DNA from 4 places in the Paenibacillus graminis genome. Region 1 is predicted to be linked to each of the others. Evidence: riboswitches for the same ligand, from Rfam matches in the RefSeq annotation. Region 1 holds a riboswitch; each other region holds the start of a gene.
The links. Region 1 has a riboswitch for cyclic di-GMP ahead of PGRAT_RS29475 (flagellar assembly protein A). Riboswitches for the same ligand answer to the same signal wherever they lie in the genome.

Region 1 (4,186 bases):
TCTATTTTACCCCCATCTTGCGGAGGACAATCGAAGCGGGCTGGCTCAGCGTGTGTTAGCGACAATTCCTCCCATTCTTCGACAACCTTCCATAATATATAGCATAACGGATTAGTCCTATATATGCGATAGCATACATGGTTAAAAGCAGTCTGGAAACTTAACAAGTTCGTAAAATTTATGAACCTCCCGGACTGTTTTGCGGTGCTATAATGAAAACGGCTGAAATTCATTTCATTTTTACACCTGAAAGAAGATGACCTCCAATGAATGAAGGATTACAGGACCGTCTTGAGAAATTCGGACTGTCTTTATATATGATACGGGTTACTCTTGCAGCTTCACTCTCCTGGCTGGCAGTACACACGCTGTATGGAGACAGCTATTTATACTTCGCCCCGCTGGCGGCGATTCTGATTACACAAGGCAGCGTCAAGGCCTCCCTGGAAAAGGGGGTCTACCGCATGACCGGCATTGTGCTCGGCGGCATTGTCAGCCTGATTGTGGGGCGGTTCTTCGATGTAGGAGCCCTTTCCATTCTGCTGATGCTTCTGATCGGTATCGGGGTCGCCACAGCCTGCCGGATCAATATCCAGGCGATCTCCCAAGTCGGTGTAACCTCTGTTCTGGCACTGACCTTCTATAATGATCATTATATTGAGTGGCGGGTTGCTGAAACGCTGATCGGTGTGGTCATTGCCCTAATTATCAATATGATTATCGTTCCGCCCAAGGGGTTCGTCAAGGTGAAGGGCCTGACTCTGGAAAGCGGACTGCTGCTGGCGGATGCCCTAAGCGGCCAGGCCGGCAGCGGACGGGAAGCCGTTCAGGCGGGAGACGCCCTGGCACGCTCCGCTTCACTGCTGGCGAAGAGCGAGCTTCAGCAGAAAGAGCTGCATTATACCTTAACACATTACCATTGCCGCAGCGAGCTGAGCGGACTGACACAGACCACTGCCCATCTCAAAAAAATCCACTCATATGTAAAAGAAATCCGTGCAGAAATCGAACGACTGCCCGCGCATTACGCCGCAGCCGACTGGATGGCAGAGGTTGTCACAGCCACCGCAGACTGTATCGCCCTGTACGGGACGAAGACCCTGTCCGATGCCGAATGCCAGCGTTCGCTTCCTGAATCGCTGCGCCGGGCGCGCGATCTTCAACTGGCGTGGTTCTCCGAGCTGCAGGGACAATGCTCCCTCACCTCCATCCGCGATCTTGGCGCGGTTTTCTCTCACCTGAACCGGGTGCTGGAAGAGATTGAGCAGGCCGACTATGTAGTGATGTCAGCCGCGCCGCAGAAGGCCAAAGCTGGGGCCGCCCACGCTGTGCGCTTCATACAAAAGGGACTCTCCCACAAGCTTTAAGCTTGGGAGCGTCCCTTTTCAAATATATGGCTTTCCTCTTTCATCCTATCAGTTAGCCTTCGCTTTCAAGCCCCTCCATCATGCTTCAAACTCTCCATCATAAACCGCCCGATCCTTCTATATTCTCCTGTAAATCTGGAATTCATTAAGTGTAATTTAATTATAAATTCATTATTTTTACAAAAAATCAACAATTACCTACATTATTCAATTTTTATAGTCAAATTCAATTATTCCAGTTGAAAATTCGCTACTTAAGTACTAGAATTAAGCTTGTTTGGAGAAGTTATTTTTGGACATCATACCAGTATTGACCACTTTTTTGTCGATTACAGTCGATTTATTCGCCTCATACTGAGTGTATATCATTGATCTATTCCTAAAGGCAAACTGTCCCGAAAGGGCAGGACGCAAAGTCATGGGCCTAAGAGCGCTATTGCTGCATTTATGGTCGCCAGGCTGCCAATAGAGACGCCATTTGGTCGGATATCCCAGGATATAAGTATCACGGCTCCATGATGTTCTTTTCTGTACAGATACCATTGATTATACGAAAAAAGTGAGGTTACGAGAATGCCGCAGCATACCATCGAACGTTCACGGTACGAGTTCATTGCTTCCATGCTTCTTGGGAAGACCGATCTCTTAAATCTTTACTCTGTGGATCCTCAGACGTTTGGCGGAACAGACGAAGCTAAGAATGGTGTCATCATTATCCAGAATAACGAAATCTTCATCACTCCGCCTCTTCCCGGCGGCAAGCCGGCTGTAATCTCCGCGATGCATCCTGTTGTATTGAAGATTAATGGTCAGGTCATCACGGGACCAACTCAAATTACCTCTGCTGATGACCTCACCTGGGAGATTTGCGAGAAACCGCAATACCAGATTACAGTATCCGATGATAAGCTAAAAGTGTACTTTACCCTTTACCGCGCTGAAAGGTATGCCTGGAATCTCGTCAACAGTCCGGCCTCAGCCTTTGTCACTGTCCGTGCGGAGATGAACAGGGAAATGCTCTTATCCACCCTCTCCATAGAACGGATTATGGCCGGTTTTGAGAAAAGCCCTATAGTCAGCAGTCTCAATATCCCTGCGCTCTACGAGGAGCTGAATAACCCTACCTACCTTCCGGTATGTATTGCTGAAGGCAAGGCTCCTGTGCCAGGGACCAATGCGAGTCTCGAACTGCTGTTTCAACAGAAAATAGAGACTGAGTTCAAGTCTATGGACGATTCCGCCCAAGAAACAAGCTGCCTGGAATTCTTTATGGTGCAGGAAGGCGAAGTATTTGCGAAGAAGCTGCCCCCCAAAGAAGGCCTGCCCGGCTTTGATGTGTATGGCGGTGTACTTCCGCCGCCGCCGCCGCAGGACCTTACCCTGTTCTCATCCCCTTACGCAGCGCTGCTTCCGGGCGGGGAGATCAAGGCCTGCCGCAAAGGCAGACCACGCATAACCGGAAGCGGAACCTTTGTTAGAACGATTGATTTTCCCCAAACGTTCTTCGTTCCGCATAGTGACAATGAGGCCGGGGGTACCCTCATGTTCCCTGGTGATGTTATCGCAACTCGTTATTTAAGCAAGAATACAGTTATCGAGGCTTTGGGCAATGTTTATATTTTTGGTGATGTGCGCAATTCCCGGATCGCTGCTACAGGCAGCATATTTATCAGCGGCAATGTTGTAGGGAGTGAGCTGTACGCCGGGGGATACGGGGCCACACATAACCGCCTGTGCAGCTTCACCGAACTGGTGGCGAAAGAGGTTTCGAGACTGAGAGAGGCTGCCAGACATCTTGCCGAGACGGTCGAGTCAACGATGCAGACAGTGAAATACGGGTTGGTCATCATGCTTCTGCTGGAAAGTAAATATGCCCATCTTCCCCGTATGTTCCGTGACATGCAGGAGCTGTTATCAGGTATGAGTACTGATTATCCTCAGGATACCAAGATCCTGAAACATATGATGAAGTTTTTTCTAAATCCCGGACAATTTACCGACCAAATTACGGATGCGGGAATAGGCTCTTTTCTGAGTCTGCTGAAGAACCTGGCCCATAGCATCTACCAGATGCAGGAGGAACGGGTCCGGATCGATATTGCCGGGTCACATGACAGTGTTATAAAATCCGGCGGGGATGTCCATATTCATGGAGATGGAGTTTCCCAGAGCAGCCTGTATTCCTCTGGAGATATTTATTTTGCGAAGTATAGCTCCATGTCTTCCGACTCCACCATGGAGGCAGCCGGAACGATTAATGCACGCAGCGTTGGCGGGGAATCCATTGGCACAACACTGCTGGTTGCAGGCCAACAAATCATTGCCCATACCATCAGGAATGCTTCTGTGGCAGTAGGCGGGTATTCTTTAGAGATTACTGACCCGATTGAAAGTATCGCATTTACGGCCAAAAGCCTAAAACAGGAATACGGGGGAGTCCCCTCCTCTTCAAGCGAGTAATCAGCGGTATCCCTTACATATAGCCTTACCGGCAAAAGGTACACATACAGAAAGACCCTGCCGGGCTGCGTGCCGGCAGGGTCTTTCACGGGCTTTTTAAGACTCGTATTGCGGTCTCTCCATGTCGAACGTCCGGCCAACCGCTGCATACGAAGCTCCCGCGAGACGGCTTACCGGCTTCAGCTTGGCCGCATCAATGCGTCCGTTATGAATCAGTTCATCCTCTACATAGAAGCACAGCACTTCTCCGATCATCATATCGCAGTGTCCCAGCTCCACATGCCGCGTAAGCCGGCACTCCATGGCAATCCTGCATTCCGCTATACGCGGAACCCGGATCATTTGTCCGGGCACCGGCG
Region 2 (4,186 bases), 2.1 Mb from region 1:
TTCTTAGTTGAGATTCAAGGTTCGATGGGCCGTCGGAGGCACTTCGGCACGGTCGGTCAGCAGTTCAATTACAGCCACGCGGTTAGAGGCCACTGCGGCATGGATAGCAGATGTGAATTGTTCCTGAGTCTCGCATCTGTAGCCTGTGGCTCCCAGTGATTCGGCAAATTTCACGGCATCCATAGGAACTTCGAAGATCGTGCCATCGATTCTGCCTGTTGTTTTTTCCATGCCCTTTAAGGCCATATCCAGCTGCATGTTGTTCACTACGATAAAGATCACCGGGATATCCTTGCACACGGCCGTATTGATCTCTGTGCCAAGCATCATGAAGCAGCCGTCACCGGTAATGCAGAAAATCGTTTCTTCCGGTGAAGCCACCTTAGCTCCGATAGCCATGCCGATAGAATTTCCCATGCAGGCAAAGTAAGCATCGAAGACAACGCTGCCGGGCTTTTTGACTTTGTACCATTTTGCGGCATTGAAGCCATGGCTGCCATCATCAACAAAAATGGTGTTGTTGTAAGGGATCAGGTCGCTTAATGTGGACATGACCGAAGCAAGCGAAAGCTTGGACAGAACCGGCAGCTCTTCCGCATAATGAACATCGGTTTCTGCTTCGTGTTTTTTTATAGCGGATAAATCTGCTTTCTGAAGAAAGAATGTAAGATTGTCGTGTAAGTCCCCGCTTACAGCGATTGTTTCTGAGGTTAATATTTTTCCTACAAAGGTAGGATCGACGTCAAATTGAATCAATGTTTTGGGATGATTCTCTGGCTTGAGATTGCAGATGGTCATATCGCTAAGGCGTGAGCCAAGCACGATGAACAAATCACTGCGGTTTAACAAATCCTCGCCGTGCTTGCAGCCGCCGACACCAATAGGACCGTGATACAGCGGGTGATCCCAGGCGATGGCACCCTTGCCGCCGGGAGAGGTGACCACCGGAATATTGAAAGTTTCAGCCAGTTGAACAAGCTCCTCGTGCGCCTTGGAACGATTGATGCCTTTGCCGGCAATGATCAGAGGATGGCTTGATTCATTAATTGCAGAAAGTACACGTTCCAAATTACCGGCACTTACCAGACGTTCGCGTTCAGGAATGACAATCCGGCATTCTTCCAGCATTTCGGTCTGTACATCAAACGGGATACAGAGATGAACCGGACCCCGCTGTCCGCTCAAGGCAATGGAGATGGCATGACTGAAGATCGTGCCGAAATGATCGCCGCGTTCCACCAGCTTGCTGTAAAGGGTCGCGGGTCTGAACATATCCGCCAGATCGGCCAGATAAGCCGAAGAATCCTGGCACTGGGGAATCCCCAGTTCCTTGATGGATTGATGTCCTGTTATAAAAAGTACGGGAAGATTGTTCGCTTTGGCATGTGCGGCGGCGGTGAGAAGATTGGTCCCCCCCGGCCCGGAAGTCCCAAAAGCCACCCCGAGTCTGCCTGTTTTGAGAGCATAGCCCGCGGCTTCGAACCCGGAACTGGATTCATGTCTGCCGGGAATAAATTCAATACCGTAATCAACCATTTTCAGGACTACGGGACAAATAGACTTGCCGATTATGCCAAAAGAATGTGTTACACCAAGGTTTCGTAGTGCCTCAGCCATATAATCTGAAACTGTTTTCAAAGGAAATCCACCCCACCCAATGTTTTTTTTATTTTTTTCAGCAAAATAGAAAACCTGTACTCAGGAGAGCACAGGTTGGCTGCGTAAATAACCATAGAGAACGCAGGAAAACCCGGACGTTCGGCTGTTCAGCAACCTGGCAGTCATGGTCCCATAAAAATGAGACTGTAGATCCATGGCTTTGCGTCATTCCCTTTCGGTGAATTTTGCCAATATGTGTTAAAGAAAATTATACCTTTTTTTATTTTACAATATATTTCTAACTCTACTTTTGTCAATATATTTGTGCTGATATCCTCGGATTTTGGCGAATTCTGCCTGCCGGTACATGTGAAAAATAGTATAATTTTGTATATATATAAGAATGGGTAAGAAAAAAGGGTTAATGAAAAAAAGTCCGAAAATGCAAACTGTGAAGAAATATTGAAATTATCTAAAAATAAGTATTTTGCACTATAAACTCAATTATTATAAGCATATTTTGCCTTGATAATGGAATGCATTGTAAAATCTACTGTGTAAAAAGAACCATTGAACAAAGAGCAGCTCATCTCCAAATGTCTATAATCCAAAAACGGAAACAGGCTAAGGCAAAGAAGTGCAAAAGAATGGAGGGGCTCTTCTAATGCAAAAAAACTGTAACCGATGAATATAACAGCGAAATTTTTGTGAACAAAAAAACTGCCGCAGGAAGGAGGCGGCAGTTCCCTCGTAACATTTAAAATTTGAAAATGTGAATCGTTTTTTGCAGTTGAAATACAGCTTGGGTCATTTTCTCCGTTTCTTCGGCAACGGATTGCAAGGCATGAATTTGCCCGTTCATCGCTGCGGAGACCTCTTCTGTTCCTGCGGCCGTTTCTTCGGTAATCGCAGAAATATTTTCGATGGCTCCCGAGATTTTATGTGCGCTTTCCAGCATGAGGTCGCTTTCAGCAGAGAAGGAAGCAATTTGCTCGGTTATGTATTGAACGCTTTGCACAATCTGTGCGAAAATATTCGCTGTTTCGATAATCATCTCGTTCTGTACCTGAACGACTTCCTCATTAATGGCTATGTTCTCGATCGCTTGTTTGATATCGTTCTCTATGCTGCGGACCAGACTGAACACCTCTTTGGTAGAGGCGGTAGATTCCTCGGCCAGCTTGCGTACTTCCTGGGCCACGACGGCAAAACCACGGCCATGTTCACCAGCCCGTGCTGCTTCAATAGAGGCGTTGAGCGACAGGAGGTTGGTCTGCTCAGCGATTTCTGTGATGGTTTTGGTGATCATCGTAATCCCCCGGGCATTTTGGGAGAGTGCTTCAATCGTGCCGGCCACCTTCTGGGTAGCTTGTATATTTTTGCGCATGCCTTCAGCTTGCGTATCTACCGATTGCCGTCCTTTTTCTACCAGTTCCAGTGTATGTACAGACCGTTTATTCATTTCCTTGGTCGAGCTCGTGTAATTGGAGACCTTAGTCTCTATGTCTTTGATGGATTCGGTCATGTCGGCAATGTCCACGGAGATTTCATTAGCGCCAAGAGCCAGTTCATTGGACGAAGAGGCGACTTGGGCCATTACTATCTTCAGATTCTGGTTCTTGTCTTCAATGCCGCGGCTGGCATCCATAACCTGGCGGGTAATCTGCGAAGCATCGGTAAGGATTTTTTTGAGCTTATCGATCATGGTATTGAAGGAACGGCTGATGTCCCCCATGGAGCCGTTCTCGTCGGCCCGGTTAGTAAAGTCGCCTTTTGCAATGGTGTGTGTAACATTAGAAATGTCGTCAAATGAAGATGTAAGCGTTCTCTCAATGAAGCGTGAAAGAGGGAAGGTGAGAGCTGCCAATACGGCTACAAGGATAATTCCGACAACAATTTTGCCCATGACCAATAAAGTGACCAGTACAGGAATTGCGAATAAGGCGGCGATCAGATAACATCCGGCAACAATTCTCTGTTTAAGCGGAAGCTTGTTCATCCAGTCCATAATAACTATTTCCCCCTAATAAAATATGTTGTGTATTGTAATATTATAGGCGAATTCAGGACGTTAGGTCTATTGTAAGAATTGACATAAATAAAATTGGGAAAACAGCTATCCTTGTTGGAAGGCCCAGGAGTCTAGTCATGCTGCGGCTGGGAATTTCCCAGAAGAGAACGTCTTACGCTGCGGCCCAACAGGACTGTTTTTAAGGCAGCCTTATAAACTTTTAAACGCAATTCTTCCGGTGCCTCAACGATCACATTTGGACCTAGGGACAACATCACCCGGCAAGCTGCTTCTAAGGTGTTGAACTCAGCCTCAACCTTCAGCCACTCAGCCTCTGGGGAATCACTTATGTCTAGCACTGTAACATAACGTTCATGTCTTAACTGTTGAAGCGAAGAAGACTTTAATGAGAATTTGGCTTGAAAGCTGGGGAGGGCAGATTTGAAGGAGGTTTTGGAGGACTCCCAGTAGCGCGTCAGTTCAAAACCGTCAGGACGAGCATAAGCTTCATCTATCATTTGAGCCGCAACGATTCTCGAGACCCGGTAGGTTCTGAGTTGCTCTTCATGCTCCCCG
Region 3 (4,186 bases), 850 kb from region 1:
TACGAAACGGAAGATACAATAATACATTTATCAGCAGCTACACAAATCAGAGGAGGAATTCGAATATGGGTATCAAAAAAACATTGGGTTTTGGCATCGCATCGGCAGCACTCGGTTTGTCTTTGATTGGCGGAGGGACCTTCGCATACTTCAGTGATACTGCAACAAGTACGGCTACCTTTGCAGCAGGCACACTGGATCTGAACTCCGATCCTTCCGTAATCGTGGATATCCAAAACCTGAAACCGGGTGACACCGTAACCAAAACTTTTAAACTTAAAAATGACGGTACCCTCGATATCGGTTCGATTCTGCTGAAAACCACCACTGAGGTTACAGATACCCTAGGCGACAACAACGGTGCCGATCTCAGCAAATTCATCAAGGTCAAATTTCTGAAGAACAATGACAAAGGAACGATTATCTCACCGGAAGTTGTTGTGTACGAAACTACACTGGATGCCTTGAAGGGGCAAACCCCGGATCTTGTGAACAATACCGGATGGGATCAAATTCTCACTGAAGCCGACGGCATCAAAGCACAGAGCAGCGACAGCTTTACAGTCAAGTTCGAATTCGTGGATACTGGCGAAGCACAAAACTATTTTCAAAAGGATAAGCTGAAGTTAACCTGGAATTTCGAGGCCAAACAAGGCCCCAAAAAAGATTACTAATTCATAACGGACCGCATTATATGAAGCAGCCTACCCTGATTCCGGATTCGGAAGCAGATTAGGCTGTTTTCCCTTGTAACAACGATTTTTGTTCGTTGTAAGGAAATTTGTTATACTGACAAGTGGAAACGGCTATGCGTCCTTAACGGCGGCATCCGTTTCAGCGAGAAATATAAGGATGATTGTTGGCGCAAACCATATCAACCCTTATATTTTAACAAAGTACGGAGGGGCGTTGTAATCGTGCCGGATAATATGGGAAGTCGCATCCACCATCTCCGTCTGGAAAAAGGCTGGTCCTTATCCGAACTGGCGGACAAGGCTGATGTTGCGAAATCATACTTAAGCAATGTAGAAAGAAATATCCAATCCAACCCCTCTATCCAATTTATCGAAAAAATCGCTGACGCGCTCCAGGTTTCCATCCACAGTCTGCTCTATGGCGAACCTTCGGATGCTGACGAATCCTCCCTGGACGGCGAATGGTTCCGGCTCGTTCAGGAAGCCATGGCCTCAGGTATAAGCAAGAGGGAATTCAAAGAGTTTCTCGATTACCAAAAATGGCGGCTGGAGCAGAAGGATCAATAATGGATGGTCGTCCGAAGCTCCAGCGATACAGAAAAAGGCACAGCGTATGGACGCTGTGCCTTTTTCTGTATGTATTCCCGCATAGCAAACGCCCCTACATCGCCTGTAATGCTGTTTTTTCGTTTAAAAACCGGCGGATTTCATCCGCATCGATCCCTGCCTTCTTGGCCGACATCAGCAAATATACCCATTCTAGATCCAGATCACCCATCAGCAGTTCTCCGTCATTCCCCTGGTTGGACTTATCCAAGAATATCTCCTCCTAGAATTTATGCGTCCCCAGGCAGTCCGGCCGTCGTAGTAGCTGCAGCATCTCTACATTAGACCCGAGACTTTGTGTCCCTGCCTTTCGGCAGGTTTACCCTTTACTGGATCCTTTACATGAAAGGATCTGGTTAGAAACCATGAAACCGTTATCCGCAATAACATTATATAAGATCTCACATGAGAAGTGTGTCGTTTTCTGGAATATTTTATGCTGAGTTGTGCAAAAGAATAGCTTTTTTTGCTAACCTTTGTCCAATCTATATGTCTTAAGGAGCTGTTTATGAATACTCCTGGTTAATAAATGGGTAATTATTACTGGTTGGACTGGCTTCAAATCCTGTATCTGCAACCAATATCCGTTCTTCATCATTTCCGGACTGAATCATGCCGTTTTGCGAACGGATTCCCCGAAAGTATGAATTGATTACACGTCTTGAAAGTAGCACAATAGGATGTGAAATGAAACCGTAAACATCGCAGCTCCACTGGGCGCTCAAGACACATGCGGCCACGTGGAGTTCATCCGTTAGGAGGATGTATTCATGGCAGTCAAAGAGCCCTATAACGAATCCATTTGGAGTAAGTATCACGGCCCCAATCTAGGCTATATTCAAGAGAAATATGAGCAATTCGTTAAAGATCCCTCTTCAGTAGAACATCATTACCGTGACCTATTTACTGTTTCCGGCCCTCCTCCACTTGCTCCGGATGCCGTAGAGGCCCCGCAGCCGGCTCTTTCGGGAGGCACCGAGTGGCTGAGAAAGGCCGTAAGAGCTTCCAAGCTAATCGCCAATATCCGCATATATGGCCATATGGCCGCCAATACCGATCCGCTTGAGCAGGGGAATAACCCTATGGCGAAATGGCTGGATTATGAAACCTACGATCTTACCCGCGAGGACCTGATTGCTATGCCCGCCTCGCTGATCTGGGAGAATGCGCCGCCGGATATTCATACCGCCTGGGATGCGGTTCACCGGATGCTCCAGGCTTATACGCAGACTATCGCCTACGAATTCGGGCATGTGCATGACGAACAGGAGCTGCGCTGGCTGAACGGCCAGGCAGAGTCCACAAGCTCTCCGGCGCCTCTGAATAATACCGAGCGCAAGGAACTTCTGAACCGTCTGATCCAGGTAGAGCAGTTCGAGACCTTCCTGCATAAGACCTTTGTCGGCCAAAAACGCTTCAGCCTGGAAGGCAATGATGCGCTGGTGCCCATGCTGGACGAGATTGTCCGTGCCGCCGCACATGATGGCGCGGAACATATTCTGATGGGCATGGCCCACCGCGGACGCCTGAATGTGCTGGCTCATATTCTCGGGAAGCCCTATGACATTATTTTCTCGGAATTTCATCATTCTCCCAACAAGGAGCTGTTCCCTTCCGAAGGCTCCATGGGCATTAACTACGGCTGGACGGGAGATGTGAAATACCATCTGGGCGCAGACCGTGCCGTGCGCGAAGGCGAGACCGTCCGCACCCGCATTACACTGGCGAATAATCCGAGCCATCTGGAATTCGTTAACCCTGTTGTTGAGGGTTTTGCCCGCGCAGCCCAAGAGGACCGGAATTCTCCGGGACTGCCGCAGCTTGACACGAACAGGGCCATGGCTGTGCTGATGCACGGGGATGCTGCTTTTCCTGGTGAAGGCATCGTCGCAGAAACACTCAACATCGGCAAACTTAAAGGGTATTCCAATGGCGGCACCGTGCATATTATCGTCAATAACCGGATCGGATTCACCACTGAAAGTGAAGATTCCCGTTCCACCCATTATGCCAGCGATCTGGCTAAAGGCTATGAAATCCCTATCGTCCACGTGAATGCCGATGATCCGGAGGCCTGCATCGCCGCCGTCCGTCTGGCCAGCGCCTACCGCAACCAGTTCAAGAAGGATTTCGTCATTGACCTGATCGGCTACCGGCGCCATGGCCATAATGAGATGGACGATCCGGAGACTACCCAGCCGATTGTATACGGCAAAGTGCGCAACCATCCTACCGTGTACCGCGTCTACGCAGAACGCCTGCAGCGGGACAATATCATCACAGCGGATGATGTGAAGCAGATGAACCTTGAGGCGGAGAAAGTACTGCAGCAAGCCTACGATCTGATGAAGGATGGCAAGCATAAAAACGGTGAAACCAAGACCTCCGTTCCGGTACAGCGTGAAGCCTCCCAGCCGCAATCGACGGCAGTGCAGCTGGAGCAGCTGCAGCAGATCAACCGCGAGCTTCTGACCGTGCCGGACGGCTTCAAGGTCTATCCGAAGCTGGAGCGGATTCTGCAGCGCCGCAAGGATGCGCTGAATGACGGGGAACGGATCGACTGGGCCTTGGCCGAGACTCTGGCCTTTGCCACCATCCTGAAGGATGGCACACCGATCCGGTTAAGCGGCCAGGATTCCCAGCGCGGCACTTTCGCCCACCGCCATCTGGTGCTGCACGACAGCGAGACAGGGGGATTGTTCTCCCCGCTGCACCAGCTCAGCGGTGCCAAGGCTTCCTTCGGGGTATACAACAGTCCGCTCTCGGAAGCCTCGGTGCTGGGCTACGAATACGGCTATAATGTGTTCGCACCCGAAACCTTCGTGATCTGGGAAGCACAGTATGGCGACTTCGCCAATGCCGCACAGGTCATTATTGACCAGTTC
Region 4 (4,186 bases), 2.1 Mb from region 1:
CGGATATGACAGCGATCCTGAAGGCATTGTCAGCATCTCTGCCTCCATTGAGCATGAAACCGTGCAGCTCACGATTGAAGATCAGGGTAGGGGGATCGAGGATCTGGAGCTGGCCCAGCAGCCGCTCTATACCTCCAAGCCGGAGCTGGAGCGTTCGGGTATGGGCTTTACGATTATGGAAAATTTCATGGATGAATTCGAAGTCACAAGTGAACCGGGGCGCGGTACCTCCATTTCAATGAAGAAAACCATCGTCTCGAAAAAAGCTTTATACAATTAGGGGTTGGAGCCATGGATGCAGAGTCAAAAAAAGCTCCGCCGACCTATTTGGACGATGCGGAGGTCAAACGTCTGATCGCACTCAGTCAAGCCGGAGATAATCTGGCCCGCGATACGCTGGTCAACTGCAATATTCGCCTCGTCTGGTCGGTGGTGCAGCGGTTTATGAACCGCGGGTATGAGCCTGACGATTTGTTCCAGATCGGCTGTATCGGACTGCTGAAGTCCGTTGATAAATTCGACCTCAGCTATGAGGTCAAATTCTCCACCTATGCCGTGCCGATGATTATCGGCGAGATCCAGCGTTTCCTCCGGGACGACGGCACCCTCAAGGTCAGCCGTTCCCTCAAGGAAATGGCCAACAGGGTCCGCAAAATGAAGGACGAAATGTCCAAAACACTGGACCGTCTGCCGACCATCGGGGAAGTTGCGGAGGCGCTGGGGGTCACGCCCGAAGAAATCGTGTTCGCCCAGGAGGCTAATAAGCCGCCGACCTCGATCCACGAGACCGTCTTCGAGAATGACGGCGATCCGATCACGCTGATCGACCAGATCGCCGACGAGACGCAGGAGCGCTGGTTCGACAAGCTCGCGCTGAATGAAGCCATCGGGGCCTTGACTGAGCGCGAGCGCCTGATCGTCTACCTGCGCTACTACCGCGACCAGACCCAATCTGAAGTCGCCAGCCGCCTCGGCATCTCGCAGGTCCAGGTGTCGAGGCTGGAGAAGAAAATCCTCGCGAACATCCGCGAGCAGATCGCACAGTAGCACAGCAGGCTGGCAGGAGTAAGCAGGGTACAAGCGGAGGCAAGTAAGGTAAGCAGGAAATAGCATGTGGCCGGCTTTTACAAGTAAGTATGAGCAGTGAATGTGACGGGTGAAATAAATGTTTCTGTTGTCCGGAAAATTATCTATGGAGTTAGACAGTTGTAAGAATATCAGCCAACCCAGATTGAAATGATAAGAAAAAGTAGGCAGAGCAGCGATTCTCCTGTTATTGGAGGATCGCTGCTCTGCTTTTTTACGTGGTATACACCCCAGTGCCTACGTATATCCCATTCCAAAGCAACAAGGGCAGGACCAAGCAGTCATTTCATGGCTTTTGGGTCAGCCCTATGAGATGACTTTAATAATATCTGTGTTTACTCGTTTTCCAAGGATTGCGTGAATGGCAGGGTCTACAACTGTGATGTGGTACATGTCTGCAAGGTACTTCTCTGCAATCTAAGATCTTTTTCTTTTTAGAAACACAAACAACTACCGGTTCATATTTAACTTTTATAAACTTTTTAACCACTTCTTTTTCCACGAAGCATTTTTTAACAGGTGGAACACAGCAATGTCTAGATTTTTTATATCCCATTTCCAATTCCTCCCTTTTTTTAGATGCCTGATAATATACGCACATAGACAATAATCGGAATGATGTTTCTGCCTAATATGTAACGAATTGGGCAGTACTGTTACTGTTTTTGCTGAAGAGACGCTGGAGGTAAATCCTGAAATCAAAACCTGAAAAAGGGAAAAATAGAACATCTTAATTCTATAGGAATAAATTCCGATAATAAAAGTGTCCTGTACATCTAAAGTCACAATTACATAAGCATAAAGGGATAGAAAAACCGAGTTTGGAACAAAGGCAAATCCGTACGAAAGTCGGAGACGCAAAGCCACGGGCCTACTTCATCCGGAAGGGATGTCAGGGCAGCCGGGCCGCTCAAGGCACTTGGTTTTTTGGCGTGCCTACAAATAGCGCTGGGGGAGAGAAGTGAATGAGGTTCGGACAAAAAAGGAAGTTTGCGCAGGCAGTTATTACTGTTTGTGCGGCGGTGTTTTTACTTGGAGGGCTTGTCAGCAGTAGTCTGGGCGTAAGGCAAGCATCGGCTGCGGCGGCCAATCCGGGCAGAACAGACTATAGCGTGTCGGGTGATAGGCTAGTGTGGCTGGAACCGGACGCAGACGGAGTTAAGCAGGTGCACGCGCTGAATCAGCGCAATGGTGCAAATGCGGTGCTTACAGCCGGTCAGTCAACCAAGGACGCGCCGTATGTGAATGGAGCGGTTGCGGTATGGGCGGACAAGGGAAGTGAGCCGGAAGCTTCACTCCACTGGGATATCTACACTGCCGATCTGGAGACAGGCAAGCAGATGAAGCTCAACAAGCAGGCCGGCCCATACGGCAATCCGACAACGGACGGCGTAGGTGTGGTCTGGTATGAACGCAAAAATTACGGCAGCATGATCTATCATGATCTGGCAACGGGTGTTGAAGCGGATCTGGGCGAAGGACGTTTCCCGGTACTGGCCGGCGGAAATGTCGTCTACAAGAATGCCCGTGACGGGGGGCTTAGCCTGCTGGATGTGAGCAGTGGCGTAACCCGCGCACTGGTTAGTCTGGGTGGTGCGAATGCGGTGGACTGGTTTGTATTTAATGGCAGCCATGTGCTGTACAAGCAGAAAAACAGTGCCACAGGAAGCAAATATGTGCTCCTGAACATCAAAGACCTGACGGCACAACCTGTGGATCTCACCGGGATGAAAGCCGGGGGAACTGAATATGCCTTTATGTCCATAGGTGAAGATCAAGCTGTGTTCCAAGAGGAGGATAACGGCGCTGTCACCCTGAAGCAGGTGGACCTCACTACATATGCAGTAAAACCGCTGCCGATAGATGCCGGGGTGAAGCTGATCGGAATTAGCGGGAACAAGCTGCTGTACAGTAAGAAGGACGATTACATAGAATCAGTGGATTTAAAAGAAAATCCCAACCCGACTCCTGATCCGGGAACGACTCCATCGCCAGGTGAAACCCCACATCCGGGTACAGACTCTAACCCGGGTCCGGCACCGGAGGCCAAGGCCCCTGTAATTACCGGAGCTAAAGTTACTCAGGCGATCGGCAGTGCCGGCGGAACCTTGACTGCACTGAACGGCTGGGCACGGCTGGAGATTTCCGCAGGAACCTTCCCGGACAATACCACCGTAAGCCTGGCTCAGGCTGAACTGGAAACGAAGCAACTGCTGGATGCAAGCGGCAAAACTCTGCTGAAGGCCGGTTCCGCCTGGCAAGTCCAAGCGGGCGCTCCGTTCCTGATCCCGGCTAAGCTGGCAGTCCGGTATCCGCAGGAAGAGCCTTGGACGTCGAAGCGTGAGAAGCTTGGGATCTACAGCTACAATCCGGACAAAGGCATCTGGAGCTATATCGGCGGAGTGACTGCGGCGGAAGACGGTTTTGTTCAGGCTAAGATATCAGCCTCAGGACTGTACGCGGTCATGCTGCGCGAGGCACAATTCACAGATATATCAGGCCACTGGGCCCAGCAAGCCGTTGAGGTGCTGGCAGCAAGAGGCATCGTGAACGGGATGAACGGAACCGTGTATGCGCCAAAAGCCATCCTGACCCGGGCTGAATTCACCAAGCTGCTGACAGCAGCTCTTGGGCTGCAGCCGGTGCGGACGGATAAGCCAACCTTCCGTGATGTTTCCGCTGCGAACTGGTCCTGCCCGTATGTAGAAGCGGCAGCGGCGGCAGGAATTGTAACCGGGGACGCAGGGCTTTTCCATGGCAATGATCCGCTGACCCGCGAACAGATGATGGTGATGCTGATGCGGGCGGTTGACAGCACTGCTATTGGCAATCCGGCATCTGCTGCGGATTCGGTCAAGCTTCAGGCTGTACTTTCCGGATTCAAGGACAACGGTAGCATTAGCCGATGGGCACGGGAATCCGTAGCGGCGGCGGTTGACAAGAAACTGGTGCAGGGCAGCGGACAGCTTTTGAAACCCAAAGATTCATCCACAAGAGCCGAAGCGGCAGTTATCATGTACAAACTGCTCGCTGAGCTGAAATTACTCTAATTTATTAAGGATAGGAGACCGATCTATGAAATTCCGAGCGTTACAAAGGA

Region 2: it holds a riboswitch for cyclic di-GMP, as region 1 does, so the genes downstream of both, PGRAT_RS20080 (thiamine pyrophosphate-binding protein) here and PGRAT_RS29475 (flagellar assembly protein A) in region 1, are expected to answer to the same signal.
Region 3: it holds a riboswitch for cyclic di-GMP, as region 1 does, so the genes downstream of both, PGRAT_RS32110 (anti-repressor SinI family protein) here and PGRAT_RS29475 (flagellar assembly protein A) in region 1, are expected to answer to the same signal.
Region 4: it holds a riboswitch for cyclic di-GMP, as region 1 does, so the genes downstream of both, PGRAT_RS20435 (S-layer homology domain-containing protein) here and PGRAT_RS29475 (flagellar assembly protein A) in region 1, are expected to answer to the same signal.

What each region holds. Positions count from the first base shown of each region.
Region 1 covers NZ_CP009287.1:6,812,043-6,816,228, forward strand. The annotation lists gene PGRAT_RS32005 (FUSC family protein) at 267-1,367, shown strand; cyclic di-GMP riboswitch class I at 1,742-1,834, shown strand; gene PGRAT_RS29475 (flagellar assembly protein A) at 1,941-3,827, shown strand; gene PGRAT_RS29480 (flavin reductase family protein) at 3,924-4,186, opposite strand, start outside.
Region 2 covers NZ_CP009287.1:4,671,895-4,676,080, reverse strand. The annotation lists gene PGRAT_RS20080 (thiamine pyrophosphate-binding protein) at 4-1,638, opposite strand; cyclic di-GMP riboswitch class I at 1,766-1,859, opposite strand; gene PGRAT_RS20075 (methyl-accepting chemotaxis protein) at 2,357-3,607, opposite strand; gene PGRAT_RS20070 (helix-turn-helix transcriptional regulator) at 3,742-4,186, opposite strand, start outside.
Region 3 covers NZ_CP009287.1:492,459-496,644, reverse strand. The annotation lists gene PGRAT_RS02205 (TasA family protein) at 66-674, shown strand; gene PGRAT_RS02200 (helix-turn-helix domain-containing protein) at 930-1,262, shown strand; gene PGRAT_RS32110 (anti-repressor SinI family protein) at 1,357-1,512, opposite strand; cyclic di-GMP riboswitch class I at 1,542-1,635, opposite strand; gene PGRAT_RS02195 (2-oxoglutarate dehydrogenase E1 component) at 2,072-4,186, shown strand, end outside.
Region 4 covers NZ_CP009287.1:4,757,757-4,761,942, reverse strand. The annotation lists gene spoIIAB (anti-sigma F factor) at 1-280, shown strand, start outside; gene sigF (RNA polymerase sporulation sigma factor SigF) at 292-1,047, shown strand; cyclic di-GMP riboswitch class I at 1,908-2,000, shown strand; gene PGRAT_RS20435 (S-layer homology domain-containing protein) at 2,052-4,136, shown strand; gene PGRAT_RS20430 (DUF6531 domain-containing protein) at 4,162-4,186, shown strand, end outside.